2 regions of the Staphylococcus sp. 231237_7MaSpsaltlick genome follow, and region 1 is predicted to be linked to the other one. Evidence: riboswitches for the same ligand, from Rfam matches in the RefSeq annotation. Region 1 holds a riboswitch; the other holds the start of a gene.

Region 1 (7,733 bases):
GTCGACAAGACGATTATTTAGAAACAAATGGACCGTTATTTTATAAGAATATAGCTGATGTTCCAGAAAGTAAAAAAAGTTATTTGTTGAAGGATGATGCAATTTTACACTGTTTAGAGAGAGTGATATCACTTGGATTTTATAAATAGAAAACGTATGCCAATAGAATCTATACATCATATATTTGAAGAAGTCACATATTGTGTCGATAACTTAAAAGTTCGAGGCTTAGTAATGACGCCAAAAAAAGATGTAAAAAGAATTGTGATTTATTTACGTGGTGGTAAAGGTCAAGTAGGCAAAGTAAGAGCAGCCAGAATGATGCAATTTGCAAATACAAGCACTTTAGTCTTTGGTCCGTATTATAGAGGAAATAATGGTAGTGAGGGTAAAGATGAATTTTATGGGGCAGATTTAAATGATGTCACGGTCGCTATACGCATACTGCATCAAAAATACCCTATTGCTGACATTCATATGGTTGGGTTTTCGAGAGGTGGACTTCAAGGTTTGCTCACATTTCAAGATTTACCAATCTCAAGTTATATTATTTGGGGTGGTGTGTCTGATATATACTTAATGTATGAAGAACGTGTTGACTTAAGGGGCATGTTGAAACGCATGATTGGCCATCCTAAAAAGCAGACTGATGCCTATCAACAGCGAGATGCATTAGCTCAGATTACTAAGTCAAGTCCACCTATATTTATTGTTCACGGTGGAGAAGATAAGCAAGTAGGCATTCATCATGCCTATTATTTAGCGCAGCAATTAGAGGGAAAGGGGACGACTTTCCGTACGTTTTATCAAATGTCAGAAGGTCACATACCGAGACCTTTTGCTTTAAAAGAAACGCTTTATGAAATCAAGAAGTGGATGACAGATGTGGAAAAAAATAAAATATAATAGAATAAATAAAAATAGAGGAGTGGGCATTACGCCCGCTCCTCTATTTTATATATGATATTTGTGATATTAAATATTATTTGAACCCGCCGTGTGTTGCTAAATCATCTACTTCTACTCCAAATTTTTCGAAGTTATGTTTGAAACGATTGATTAAATCTTGAGCTTGTTCTCTATATGCTTCTGGCTTACTCCAAGCATTAATAGGGTTCAATAGAGTTTGAGGAACATCCTCAACTTCTACTGGGATATCTAAACCGAACATATCGTCTTTAATATATTCAGCCTCTCTTAATTCTCCAGTAATTGCTTGATTTACCATTTGTCTCGTGTAACTTAGACTAATACGACGCCCTACGCCATATTTACCACCAGTCCAGCCAGTGTTTACAAGATAAACATCAACATCATGTTGATCAATTAAGTTGCCTAATAAATCAGCATAAACTTTAGCGTTTAGAGGTAAGAATGGTGAACCAAAGCATGTAGAGAATGAAGGTTCTGGCTCAGTTACGCCACGTTCTGTACCAGCTAATTTAGCAGTAAATCCACTCAAGAAATGGTACATTGCTTGATCTTTGGATAATTTTGAAATTGGTGGTAGAACACCAAAAGCGTCTGCAGTTAAGAAAATAATTGTATTAGGGTGAGCCGCTTTAGATGGTGTTACAATATTTTCAATATGGTTGATTGGATATGCTGCTCTAGTATTTTCTGTGTATTGATTATCATCGAAGTCAACGTCACCATCTTCGTCAACTACAACATTTTCTAAAATGGTACCGTATTTAATAGCGTCATAAATTTGAGGTTCTTTTTTATAAGAAAGGTTAATTGCTTTTGCGTAACAACCACCTTCAATGTTAAAGATGCCATTTTCGTTCCAACCATGTTCGTCGTCTCCAATAAGCTTACGCGTTGGATCAGCTGATAGTGTAGTTTTACCAGTTCCAGAAAGACCGAAGAATAAAGCAACGTCACCTTTGTCTCCAACGTTAGCTGAACAGTGCATGCTCATAATGTTATCTTTAGGTAGTAAATAGTTCATTACGGAGAAAATACCTTTTTTCATTTCACCAGCGTACTCAGTACCACCAATGAGGATGACTTTATGTTTGAAAGATGTGATGATAAATGTTTCTGAGTTTGTGCCGTCAATTTCTGGATCGGCTTTAAAATGCGGTGCTGAAATAATTGTGAAGTTTGGTTTGATTTCTTGTGCTTCTTCTTTTGAATTTGGACGGATAAACATATTTTGAGCAAATAAGTTATGCCACGCTAATTCATTTACAACAGTTAATTTCAATTGTGAGTCGTTATCACTGCCTGCATAACCATTGAATACGTATAGTTCATCTTTTTTGTCTAAATAATTTAGTACCTTATCGTATAAGTTTAAAAATGTTTCTTCCTCAATCGGTTGATTAACATTACCCCAGTCAATATCATCTCTATAAGATGGCTCATTTACAATAAACTTATCTTTTGGTGAACGACCTGTATATTTACCTGTTCTAGCGTTAATTGCACCTAATTCGGTAAGTTCGCCTTCATCATTATTTAAAATTTTATTATACAACTGTGTTGTAGATAATTGAAATAATGAAGATTTTTTGTCTAAAATACTTTCAATTTTGCTTGTATAAGTGTATGTATCTACAGCCATACTAATCCCTCCAACGCTATTTAGTTATTGTAAGCCTTTACAATTACAGAGTATAACACATATATATCATTAGTCCATACCAATTTAAAAGGAATTTTAAATAAATATTAATAAATGTAAAATTGACATTATATCGTTGATTCTGTACTATAGAACTTAACGGATTCTCTTATCCTGAGTGGCGGAGGGACATGGACCCAATGAAGCCCAGCAACCTCTTCTTAATACGAAGAAAGGTGCCAAACCGTTTGCAGACAAATAGCGTCTGAACGATAAGAGCGAATGGACGTATAAGGGCCTTCTCTCTATTTATTGATAGTGTAGAAGGCTTTTTTAATGAGCTCAACAGAGAGAGAATTTTCGTAATTTAAAACTAAAGGAGCAAATTATGACTTACAATAGAAGATTATTCACTTCAGAATCGGTAACAGAAGGACATCCTGATAAAATAGCGGATCAAGTATCTGACGCTATATTGGATGAAATATTAAAAGACGACCCTCATGCACGTGTTGCTTGTGAGACTACAGTAACAACTGGTATGGCGTTAATTTCAGGTGAAATATCAACAACAACATATGTTGATATTCCAAAAGTGGTACGAGAAACAATTAAAGAGATTGGATATACGCGTGCTAAATACGGTTACGATAGCCAAACCATGGCAGTGTTAACGGCAATTGATGAACAGTCACCAGATATCGCTCAAGGTGTCGATACAGCTTTAGAATATCGTGAAGATGCTACTGAAGAAGAAATAGAAGCTACAGGAGCGGGCGACCAAGGTTTGATGTTCGGTTATGCAACAAATGAGACGGATACATACATGCCTTTACCGATTTTCTTATCACATCAACTTGCTAAACGCTTATCAGATGTACGTAAAGATGAGATATTAGACTATTTACGCCCTGATGGTAAAGTACAAGTAACTGTAGAGTATGATGAACAAGATCAACCACATCGCATTGATACGATTGTTGTATCAACGCAACATGCTGAAGATATTGAATTAGAACAAATCCAAGATGATATCAAGCATCATGTTATTTATCCAACAGTACCAGAAGCACTTTTAGATGAGGATACAAAATTTTATATCAATCCTACTGGGCGTTTCGTAATAGGTGGTCCACAAGGTGATGCAGGACTTACTGGGCGTAAAATAATTGTTGACACATATGGCGGTTATGCACGTCATGGCGGGGGATGCTTTAGCGGTAAGGACCCAACTAAAGTAGACCGTTCAGCTGCATATGCTGCACGTTATGTAGCTAAAAATATCGTTGCTGCTGAATTAGCAGATAAATGTGAGGTACAACTTGCATATGCTATCGGTGTAGCTGAACCAGTTTCTATTTCTATAGATACGTTTGGCACAGGAAAAGTTAATGAAAGTGAATTGGTTGAAGCAGTGAGAGAACATTTTGATTTAAGACCCGCTGGGATTATTAAAATGTTAGACTTGAAACATCCAATTTATAAACAAACTGCTGCATATGGTCATTTTGGTCGTACAGATGTATTATTACCATGGGAAAAGTTAGATAAAATTAATTTATTAAAAGATACAGTTAAAGCTTAACAAGAACAAAAAGTTTTTTAACTTTACTATCGAATGCTATGCGTTTATCTATTATAATTAAGTTACTGAACACATAAAGGAGCGTTTTTTGTTATGAATTCATTTGGACCATTAGAGATTGGTTTAATTGTGGCAATTGTTGTAGCAATAATTTGTTTCATTTTATTTATCATTGCTTTGAAAAGTAAAAAGAAAGCACAACAAAAGGTAGAAGAACAATACAAAACCAGAGAACAAAAACTAAGCGACGAGCATGAAGAAGAATTAGAAAAAGAAAGAATAGAAAATAAAAAAACAGTAACAAAGCAAAAAGAAGAATATAATGCTACAGTTAGTTCAAAAAACAGGGAAATTGATGCATTAAAATTATTCTCTAAAAATCAAAGTGAATATGTAACTGATATGAGACTAATTGGCATTCGAGAAAGATTAGTAAATGAAAAAAGAATTCGTCCAGAAGATATGCATATTATGGCCAATATATTTTTACCTAAAAATGAATTTAATGATGTACAGCGTATTAGCCACCTAGTACTTACACGTACTGGTTTATATATTATTGATTCACAATTATTAAAAGGTCATGTATACAATGGTGTGAGTGCCGCACAGTTTAAAGAACAACCTATGATGGAACAGGTATTTAATACCTTGGACCTTGATAGACAAGAACCACAAACCCTTGTATTAGATCAAAATGAAGATGAAAATTCATTGTCTTTTGTTAATTACACTACTCATTTAAATGAGATTGAGAAACTTGCTGGTGATATTCAAACTGAATTAAATTTAAAATTCACACCGACAACAATTTTATATTTTAATCCTAAAAATGAAGGTGATGTAACAATTTCAAACTATGCGCAAAGTTCAAATACGAAAGTGCTAGTTGGTCCAGAACAATTGGATGAATACTTTAATAAATTCGTATTCCATGGTCGTATTCAATATAACGTTGAAGATTTACAACGTGTTATGGATGAAATTGAATCATTTAACTAAAGTTACAAATTTCATAGTTCAAGAAAAATAATGAAATGTAGTACATAATGTCAACGAAAGCCATCAGGCTTTTGTTGACATTTTTTGTTAAGGATAAATTAAAAAAAATTCTAATTCGTCTGCATAAATAAATTAAGTTAAATTAAATGTGAAGCTGTCATCTTATATCATAAGAAAATACAAAAATAAGAACTAATTATAAGTATTTAGGCATTTTTATTTATATATTTCGAAATATTTATTAGTATAATAATTAACAAAATAAAAAGGGGATTTTAACTTGGAAAATATTACATTTTACAATGGGAATGAGATGCCGATTGTTGGTTTAGGTACATTCCGCGTGGAGAATAACGATGAATGTGCAGCATCAGTAAAACATGCAATTGAAAGTGGTTATACACATATCGATACGGCGATGATTTATGAAAATGAAGACAAGGTAGGTCAAGGTATTGCTGAAGGATTAGCTTCAACAGGATTAAAAAGAAGTGACTTATTCATTACTTCTAAATTATGGCTTGATGACTATGGTAGACAAAACGTCGCAAATGCATATGAAACAAGTTTAAACAAACTAGGCTTAGATTATTTAGATCTATATCTAATGCACTGGCCTGGGACTGACGAAGCACTGATGATTGATACATGGCAAGGTATGGAAGATCTTTATAAAAATGATAAAGTGAAAAATATTGGTGTAAGTAATTTTAATGTTGAACATTTAGAAGCATTATTAGCGCAAGTTTCAATTAAACCAGTAATAAATCAAGTAGAATTCCATCCATATTTATTACAATCTTCTTTAAATAGATATCTGGAAGTTCAAAATATTCATATGGAGTCTTGGTCACCATTAATGAATGCACAAATTTTGGAAGATGAAACAGTAAACGAAGTAGCAAATGAAGTAGGAAAATCACCGGCTCAAGTAATCATTAGATGGAATATTGAACATGGTGTCGTAGTAATCCCAAAATCGGTTACTCCTTCTAGAATAGAAGAGAATATTGATGTATTTGATTTCGCTTTAACAGCTGAACAAATAGAAAAATTAGATAACCTCAATGAAGAACGTAGAATTGGACCAGATCCTGCAAAATACAGTGGTCATTAAAAAATTATATAAAACGCTATTTTTAGTAAAATAACAATAATTAAATTATTGAGTTAGTGATACATAATCATTAGCTTTGATTTAATTATGTATATGTTATAGATTTACAAGTCTAATGAACTTGTCATTATTATATATGAATAATTTTAAATGAAAGCAAAAAGCCATAAACTCAATTTAATGAATTTATGGCTTTTTATAATGAACTTTTAAGATTGCACTTTATAATATGTAACCTAATAAACAGGCTAAAAAGGAAACGCCATATTGGAGTGCAGAATAAGTAATGAAATAAACAAATTTCTTTTTAATCATTAATAGTTGGACGAGTTCAGATGATAAAGTAGAAAAGGTAGTAAGACCGCCTAAAATACCAACTATTAAAAAGGGTTCAATCCAATCTAACTTGAGCAGCGAGCCTAATAAGAGTCCAATGATAAAACTACCACCTATGTTAACGATAGGCGTTGCAACTGGTAATTTACTATTGAATTTGTGATTACAAAAATTAGTGATAAATCCTCGGATGACTGCACCTATGCCACCGCCCAACATGATTAGTAAACAGTTAATCATGAGCTGCTTCCCCCAATCTAACACCGATATAACATAAGAAAATTCCTAAAACATAGCTACTTAGCGCATAAAAAGTAAGGGATAAATAAGCTTGTTGCTCAAATAGATGTATAAGTTCAAATTGAAATGTCGAAAAGGTAGTCATTGCACCCAATAGACCTGTAGTAATACCTTTTTTTAAAAGTGGGTTATTCTTATAATATTCTATAGTCAGTGTCCCTAGAAAACCCATTAAAAAAGCACCTAAAATATTAGCGATAAATGTGCCAATAGGAAAAGCAGAATTAACACTGATAAATGAAAACAAGTATCTTAGTAGCGCACCGACAGCGCCTCCTACAAAAATATATAAATATTGCATTTTTAGCATGCTTCCTTTCTAAAAACCAGGACAAGTTTTAGCAACATCGCGTTGCTATTAATTCTTATTTATTGTTAGCATAATATCAAGTATAAATAGAAATATAGAATATATTTTAAATTGAAATCGTTCAGAACTGCTTAGGTTTAGGCATAATTTTTAAAAATCAAAGATTCGCTTTGACCACAATAAATAGAGGCCAAGACATACATCGTTGTCCCAGCCCCCCTTAATTAGAATATTATGCCAAATGTTGATAGAGAAGCAATAATATGAATAACAATTACAACTAATATAACGTATGGTAATATTTTGCTTGCTTTTCGTATCCAATCTGACTCTTCGTGTAGATGTTTGATTGATTTATCAGCAAAAATAATGGAAATTATTAAAATAATAGCATTTATAATACTACAAACAAATATTAATTTTATCATCGAATTAAAATGCATGTTTAATAGAGGGTTTCTTGTATTAAAATAAAAACTAACAATAACCAATAAACTAGATAAATAAAAAT
Region 2 (7,733 bases), on a different contig from region 1:
GTCAAAGGATTATTGATATATACATTTTTGATTATTCTATGATATGTCCTACTAAAATGTGAAAATATATTGTCTCTCAATACACTATCTTGGGTAAAAGCTACACCAATATTTTGCTCCATTTGAACAATGAGGCGTTCAATATAACTTTTGACGAATAATTGTTCAAATCCAAGATCATGTTGTTCAAAATAATCACTAATAAAGAAAGAAAAAAGTTTTATTGTATCTCTATTCAAATCATATCCTAGTCTATTATTAATTTCTGTAATACATTGATTAGCAATTTCAAATGACTTTGGCTTTATATCCCATGCTTTATAACTAATATTTTGTCTTTTATAAATAATGATTAAATGAATAATTAACTGTTTGAGTTGTATTTGTGTAGCTTGAATATGGTTATATATCAAGACACGTTTAATAATTTGTGTTATTTGTTCTAAATGCACTTTAGGAATATCAGCTAATATTATATCTTCAATCGATTTATTTTTAGATGTTAGTTGACTCAAGTGTAAAATAGCATTTCTAATATTCATCTCATTTCCTTTAATACATACACCTTTATTTCTAACGCTCTCAACTAGAACATCAAATGACTGACACCAATTAGTAAATCTTTGTAAATAATCTAAAAATTCATTTTTAGTTATCTTCAAGTCAGCAATCAGACGTTCTGTCGTCGTAGGATCGTGTTGCATTAACAACCGATAACCTAAATTCATTAATATTTCACTGTCCTTATTGGCATAGTCATTGATATAATGTTCAATCGTTTCAATATGATACTGCTCTAAATTCAATCTAAAGCCACGACCCTTTACACTAGTGATTACTGGATCGCTAAACAATGTATTAATATACTTTATGTCCGACCGCACAGTTCTATTAGAAACACTTAATATAGCTGCAATATCATCTGCACTTTTGTAATTTTCAGATCCCTGTATAAACAGACGCATGATCTTAATATGTCGTTCTATCATATATACACCTCATTTCATCAAGGCTTTTGTTTATATTATAGTTAATATCAGCAATTATATTGTAGGTCTATTTGACATTAAGAGCAAGTTACAATAAAACATTATTTTATATAATAAAAAAGCACTACTTATAATTTTTACAAGTAGTACCTTTTTACAATACGCATATATTCAAATCAAAATATGTTTTTTAAATAGTTATTTTTCATAAGGTATGACATCTTGTCCATATTTCTTTTCAATAAATGACTTCATATCTTTAGATTGTAATACCTTTAATAATTCTTGATACTTTTTATCATCTTTATGCCCTTTTTGAACTGCTATTATATTTGCAAAAGGTGATGATTTTCCTTCAACTGCAATTGCATCTTTATGTGGTGTTAGTCCATTATCAATTGCATAATTCGAATTCATAATAACCGCTGCGCCTTCTTTACTCTTGTATGTCTTAGGTAAAAATTCAGCACCTTGTTTATTATTAAACTTAAGTTGTTTTTTATTCTCAACTATATCATCAAACTTAGCATCCTCGATTTTGACACCTTTTTTAATTTTAATTAATCCTTTATCAACAAAGAATGATAAGAATCGACCTTCTTCTGCAGGATTATTCGATACATAAATTGTAGATCCTTTTGGAATATCTTTAATATTTTTATACTTTTGACTATAAACACCCATTGGCGTAGTGAATACCTTACCCACTTCTTCTATATTATAATTATGATCTTTTCTTTCTGCTTTAAGATAAGGTACATGTTGGAAAAAGTTTGCATCTACATCACCTTTATCTAATAATTTATTCGGTACTTTATAATCATTTACTGTTTTTATTTTTAAATCGTAGCCCTTTTTTGCCATTGCTTTTTTTGCGTGTTCTAATACCTCTCCGTGCGGCGCAGGTGATGCGGCAATAGTTATTTTTTTATTTGCTGCATCACTATTTGATTTGCCACAAGCAGCTAAAATACCAATTAAACTCAATAACAGAATTGCATATGTAAATTTTTTCATATCATCTCTCCTTATTATTCATATAAAAAATGCCTTCTCTAAATAAAGAGAAGGCATTCTGCTTCTCTCATCTTCGAAAGTTAAATACTTTCTGTGAATTAGCACCATTTCGTATTACGACGGTTGCTGGGTTTCATCGGGCACATCCCTCCACCACTCTTGATAAGAGTTATAACTATGTATTTGAATTTATTTAATCCTAGCATTTTGGTCATGTTTAGTCAATCTAATTTTTAGAATTTTCTGTATGCTTCGATTTCATATGCTTTATATTAACTTTTTGTTCCATGTGAAACAGCTTAATCCTATAGCTTTATAGCATGTTTCTATACTGTTCATCCCATAAATACCATAGCACAATATGCTATTAAATTATTTAATGCATGTAACGCTATCGCAACAGACAACTTTCGTCCTGATTTTAAATAAACATACGCGAGACCGATAGCAATAATTAAATACATCACAATTTCTAAAGGTGATTTCGCTTCTGTGACATGTAGTGAAGCAAAGATGATAACTGAAATGATAGACATCAACGTAAAGCTGAATTTCTTACCAAGTTCACCAATTAACAAATGCCTAAATAAAAATTCTTCATTAATCGGTGCAATAATCACAATAGAAAAAAATGCTAAAAACGTTGAAAATGGCGTAGCAAACATTTGCTCAATTAATTTATCATTTTCTGTTTCGTCAAATTTCCAAGACTCCGGAGCAAATAAATCTACCAATTCAGGATAAATTGCCTTTAGAATGAATAACACAATAAACGTGAGTATAATTAATTTCCAATACCGCTTCATATGTTTAATGCCTTGTGTCAAGCGGTCCTTAAAGGATCGTCTATAAAATAGTATCCATGTCCCAAATAAAATAATGAAGGCAATCAAATCTACAATTAACTGTATCATATTCAACATGTGATCATTCATTTGAAAAGCCTTATTTTCAGTTCCTAAATATAAAATAAATACAAAAATCGAACAAATTAAGGATAATGCAAATGTACTAACTAAATAGATAATCGGTAAAATAAAATCTAGCCATTTAATATCTTTCCATTTATATGTATATTTTCCTGATATTTTCATTGTATCCCCCTTTCACATTTTAAAATAACATAAAAATTAAATTGTATATATAGTTTTTCAAAATGCTGATCCCTTATAGTTATTGATTTATATGCGTAATTTATGGACGATTGTGGTATACAGTTATTAAATCCATAATACATATTTATAGGGGAGTTGTGTTTATATGCGAATTCTAGTCCTAGGTGCTGGTGGTATTGGCGGATATTTCGGTGGCCGTTTAGCTGAAAGTGGTCAGGATGTCACTTTTTTAGTTCGTCCAAAACGAAAGTCATACCTAGAAAGAAATGGTTTAGCTATCCATAGTGAAAATGGTGATTTCAACTTCAATCCTAAATTAATTACGCGAGATGATCGTGCCGAAGCATTCGACGTTGTACTACTCTCATCAAAGTCATATCACTTGGAACACGCTATCGAAGATTTACAACCATTTATACATCATAATACAGTCATTATTCCTCTACTTAATGGCATTGCACACATTCCTACATTGCAATCTGAGTTTGGTAAAAATAATATCATGGGAGGTTATTGCGTAATTGAAACCACGCTTGATACTTCTGGCGAGATTGTTCACACAAGTACATTCGACAAATTATTTTTCGGCGAATTAAATGGCGAGGATAGTCAACGTGCCAAACATATTGCGGAGGCTTTCTCAAATTCCAAGGCTCAATTTATCTTGAGCAACAATATCACACAAGGAATGTGGCACAAATATTTAATGATAACCGTATTATCAGGTGTTACAACATTAATGCATGCACCTATAGGCCCAATAAGAGATAGTGTCGGTGGTACTCAATTTATTGAATCATTATATAATGAAGTAGCCACTATTATGCGTGCAGAAGGCGCACCTTTAGATAACCAAATCGTTTCTAAATACATGAAAGCACTCACCCAATTATCCTATCATTTCAAAACTTCAATGCAGCGTGATATGGAAAAAGGTCTAAATATTGAAGCCGATCATTTACAAGGTCATTTGCTTAAATTAGCTGACCAACATCAAATTCAAGCACCACTATTAACAACAATTTATCAAAATCATAAAGTCTATAAAGAAATGTTGCAATAAATATATTGATAAATAGCAGTTGATGATTTTTGCGAAACTTAAATATATGCATGATTTCACACAAATCATCGTATTCTTTTGCACTTTAAAATATTATAAACAGTCATTAAAAAACGTCAATTTCTGCAGCTTTAGTTAGAAATTGACGTTCTTTTTTTACTAATTACATTGATTGATATGCCACATTACTAGCAGCAATTTATTTTATAAACCCAAATTATAAATCTAATGATTGAATATATGCTTTAACATCTTGAGACATTTCTTCATTATTTAAAGCAAATTGTATTGTTGTTTTAACAAAGCCTAGTTTTTCACCAACATCGTATCGTTCACCGTTAAAGTCAAATGCATAAACCTTATCATCTTTGTTTAATCGCTCAATCGCATCGGTCAATTGAATTTCGCCACCTGCACCAATTTCTTGTTTCTCTAGATAATCGAATATTTGTGGTGTTAATACATAACGCCCCATAATTGCTAAGTTTGAAGGCGCTGTTCCTGGTTCTGGTTTTTCTACAAATTTATTCACACTAAATAAACCTTCATTTGATTCAGCAGGATCGACAATACCATATCTATGCGTCTCATTTTCATTGACCTGTTGCACACCGATTATTGATTTTCCTGTATCATCATATTGATTCATTAATTGTTTAATTGCTGGTACTTCTGACTGAACAATATCGTCACCTAGTAATACAGCAAACGGTTCATTCCCGATAAATTGTTTTGCTGACCAAATTGCATGTCCTAAACCTTTTTGTTCCTTTTGTCTTACATAAAACATATTAGCCAAATTACTAGAATGTTGAACTTCATCTAGTAAGTCTTGCTTTCCTTTTTCTTCTAAAATCATTTCTAATTCCTTTTGATTATCGAAATGATCTTCAATAGCTCTTTTATGTTTACCTGTAACGATAATAATATCTTCAATACCTGCCGCTACAGCCTCTTCTACTATGTATTGAATCGTTGGTTTATCAAGGATTGGCAACATTTCTTTTGGCATTGCTTTCGTAGCAGGTAAGAATCTTGTCCCTAATCCTGCTGCTGGTATAATCGCTTTTTTTATTTTCATTTTTTCTCTCTCCTCCAAAGTGGCAAAAACTATATATTATTTATTCAATTAAGTGCTTATTTCATATAAATTTTTATAATCCTTAAACGGACTAATACTTAAAGTGTTATCACTATTTTATTTTATCAAAAATCTTACTAAATTTAGACTTTTTATGTGCTAATATCTGTAATAAATCCTTATAATTCTCTACAGCTGCTTTATATTTTAATCGCTCATTTGTACGTACATTCGTTAGTGGATATTCAACGATTTGAATCATTTTTTCTGCAAAATCTTCTATATTATTAGGTTCAACCAAGTATCCAGTTTTTCCTTCTTCAATAATTTCTCTAGGTCCATACTTAACATCATATGAAACAACTGGACAGCCTGCATCTATGCTTTCCATAATCGTTAAACCAAATCCTTCATAATTACTTGTTAATAAAGACGCTCTAGAATTGTTAAATTCAAGTAATGGATTATTAGTAAATTCATTAATTTCAACATATTCATTTAATTTATATACATCTATCAAATCTTGTATCATTTGTAATTGACCTGCTTCATCTTTGCCAAACATCACTAGTTTGGTAGTATAGCCCCTCTGTCTAAAACGATGATATGCTTTAATAAGATGATCTAATTGCTTTTGGTGGCCAAATCTTCCAATATAAATGAACCTATCTTGAGGTTGATCTTTGCTATATTTTGGGTTTTTTTGAAGTGTAAAATGAGGTATGACAGCAAATTTTTCATCTTCAATATCATAAACACTTTGAATATCTTGCTTTTGGTGTTCTGTTAAAACTAAATATTTCGTTACTTTTTCACTATGCTTTAATGCAAATTTAAATGAACCTTTTACTTCATCATTATTTAAATGTGAGTTATGTAATACTAATACGTTTTCCGTATTGTTTTTTTGGTTTAGCAATGGTCTATCTAAAAGTCTCGCATCGTTAAACACAATATCCCCATCCGTTAAACGTTCTTCAAAATAATATTCAAACAATTGTTTTTCAGTAGAAAAAGCTTTATACATTCTGCCTTTTTTATAAAGTTGTATAAGTACTAAGGTTGTTTTATCATCATCCGCAAAAAACTTTTCGCAATATTTGTTGCCATCCCTATCATAAAATTTCTCAGCGATTTTCCCATATCGCTTTGTAGAATAATATGTTTTCTTATGTAATTGACCAAATTCGTTATAATGCCAACGTTCTACTCTTTTCTTACAATAAGGGGTCATAAAATCCTCAAAGTCTAATACATCGCTATCTTGTCTATATTTACGATATAAAACATACTCATCACCATCATAGTAACGAACAATATTATTATTATTTTCATTAGCCTTATGTTTTAAACCTTTGATTTTACGCTTGGTTTTATAATATTTAGCCTTTTTTCTTTCCTTTGAATTAGGTGTATAAAGTAGATTATAATCTGCCAGCCAATCATATACATTCTCTACTTTTATGTTGGCACCTAACTTCCCATTACTTATAAAGCTTTCGATTACTTGATGGTAATCAGCATTATAATTCGTCGTTAAAATCGTATTCGTTGCAGAAAGTTCCTTATTCATTAACTGTATACGACTTAACAATGCTTTCGTACGTCCACCATGTATCGGTGGCAAAGTCGATGTAATTGTATACAACACTATATCCCACTCCCTTGTATCACTAAATTAAATAACATTTTTATTCTAACACGCTATGTATGGTTTTTATAAACTTTTGCACGTTGCAATATTATTATTTTAGAAATAACTGTAGTTTATATTAATTTTCCACTTAAATGATACTTTATTTACCATTAACTAAGGATGATTAAGATATAAATACCGATTCAAGAAACAATATAATTCCTATGCTCGAGCTATCAAAAGTACTTGTGATGTAAATTCACTTTATCAAAACAAAAAAGAGCTATTCCATAATGGCTTAGCTCTTTTTAATGTATATTTATCATTTTTTTGACAGCGTTTTGGCGAGACTCCTGAGGGAACAGGACGAGCTGAAGACTACAGGCTGAAGCTGTCCCCTAGGAAAGCGAGCCATTTATGCGAAATAGCAAATAAAAATAGCACCCAGATAATTATAATTCAATCATCTGAATGCTACTTTTCTTAGATTAATACCCTTAGTTATTAATTATATTTAGGCTTAATTTAGTAGCCTATTTATTGTTTACATGTTTATTAACACGTTTTTGGAATAAGATCGAAATACCTGCTATCAATAAGATTAAAACAATAATGCCAATTAATCCTAGGTATTTTGCTATATTACCAAATATGATACCTACAACAAGGAAATCAGTATCTGAGAATGTAGTCGCAGCTCCACCTAAATCACCTAAGAATGGTAGGAAGATTAATGGTAAGAAGGTAATCAACAGACCATTCAATGCAGCACCTGCAACCGCACCACGTATACCGCCACGTGCATTACCAAATACTCCTGCAGTAGCACCTA

What was found. A riboswitch is a leader RNA that binds a small molecule or an ion and turns the genes downstream of it on or off. The one in region 1 is predicted to bind S-adenosylmethionine.
Region 2: another riboswitch for S-adenosylmethionine. It lies ahead of ACF91D_RS09950 (MetQ/NlpA family ABC transporter substrate-binding protein); the one in region 1 lies ahead of metK (methionine adenosyltransferase).

What each region holds. Positions count from the first base shown of each region.
Region 1 covers NZ_JBICNX010000007.1:241,662-249,394, reverse strand. Annotated here, with positions in the region: gene ytkD (RNA deprotection pyrophosphohydrolase) at 1-149, shown strand, start outside; gene ACF91D_RS15630 (alpha/beta hydrolase family protein) at 133-906, shown strand; gene pckA (phosphoenolpyruvate carboxykinase (ATP)) at 983-2,572, opposite strand; SAM riboswitch class I at 2,739-2,851, shown strand; gene metK (methionine adenosyltransferase) at 2,961-4,157, shown strand; gene ACF91D_RS15615 (nuclease-related domain-containing protein) at 4,251-5,159, shown strand; gene ACF91D_RS15610 (aldo/keto reductase) at 5,440-6,276, shown strand; gene ACF91D_RS15605 (fluoride efflux transporter FluC) at 6,499-6,852, opposite strand; gene crcB (fluoride efflux transporter CrcB) at 6,845-7,213, opposite strand; gene ACF91D_RS15595 (hypothetical protein) at 7,447-7,733, opposite strand, start outside.
Region 2 covers NZ_JBICNX010000004.1:326,042-333,774, reverse strand. Annotated here, with positions in the region: gene ACF91D_RS09955 (BglG family transcription antiterminator) at 1-989, opposite strand, end outside; gene ACF91D_RS09950 (MetQ/NlpA family ABC transporter substrate-binding protein) at 1,188-2,006, opposite strand; SAM riboswitch class I at 2,071-2,175, opposite strand; gene ACF91D_RS09945 (CPBP family intramembrane glutamic endopeptidase) at 2,342-3,100, opposite strand; gene panE (2-dehydropantoate 2-reductase) at 3,267-4,184, shown strand; gene galU (UTP--glucose-1-phosphate uridylyltransferase GalU) at 4,402-5,265, opposite strand; gene ACF91D_RS09930 (glycosyltransferase) at 5,378-6,916, opposite strand; gene ACF91D_RS09925 (PTS ascorbate transporter subunit IIC) at 7,435-7,733, opposite strand, start outside.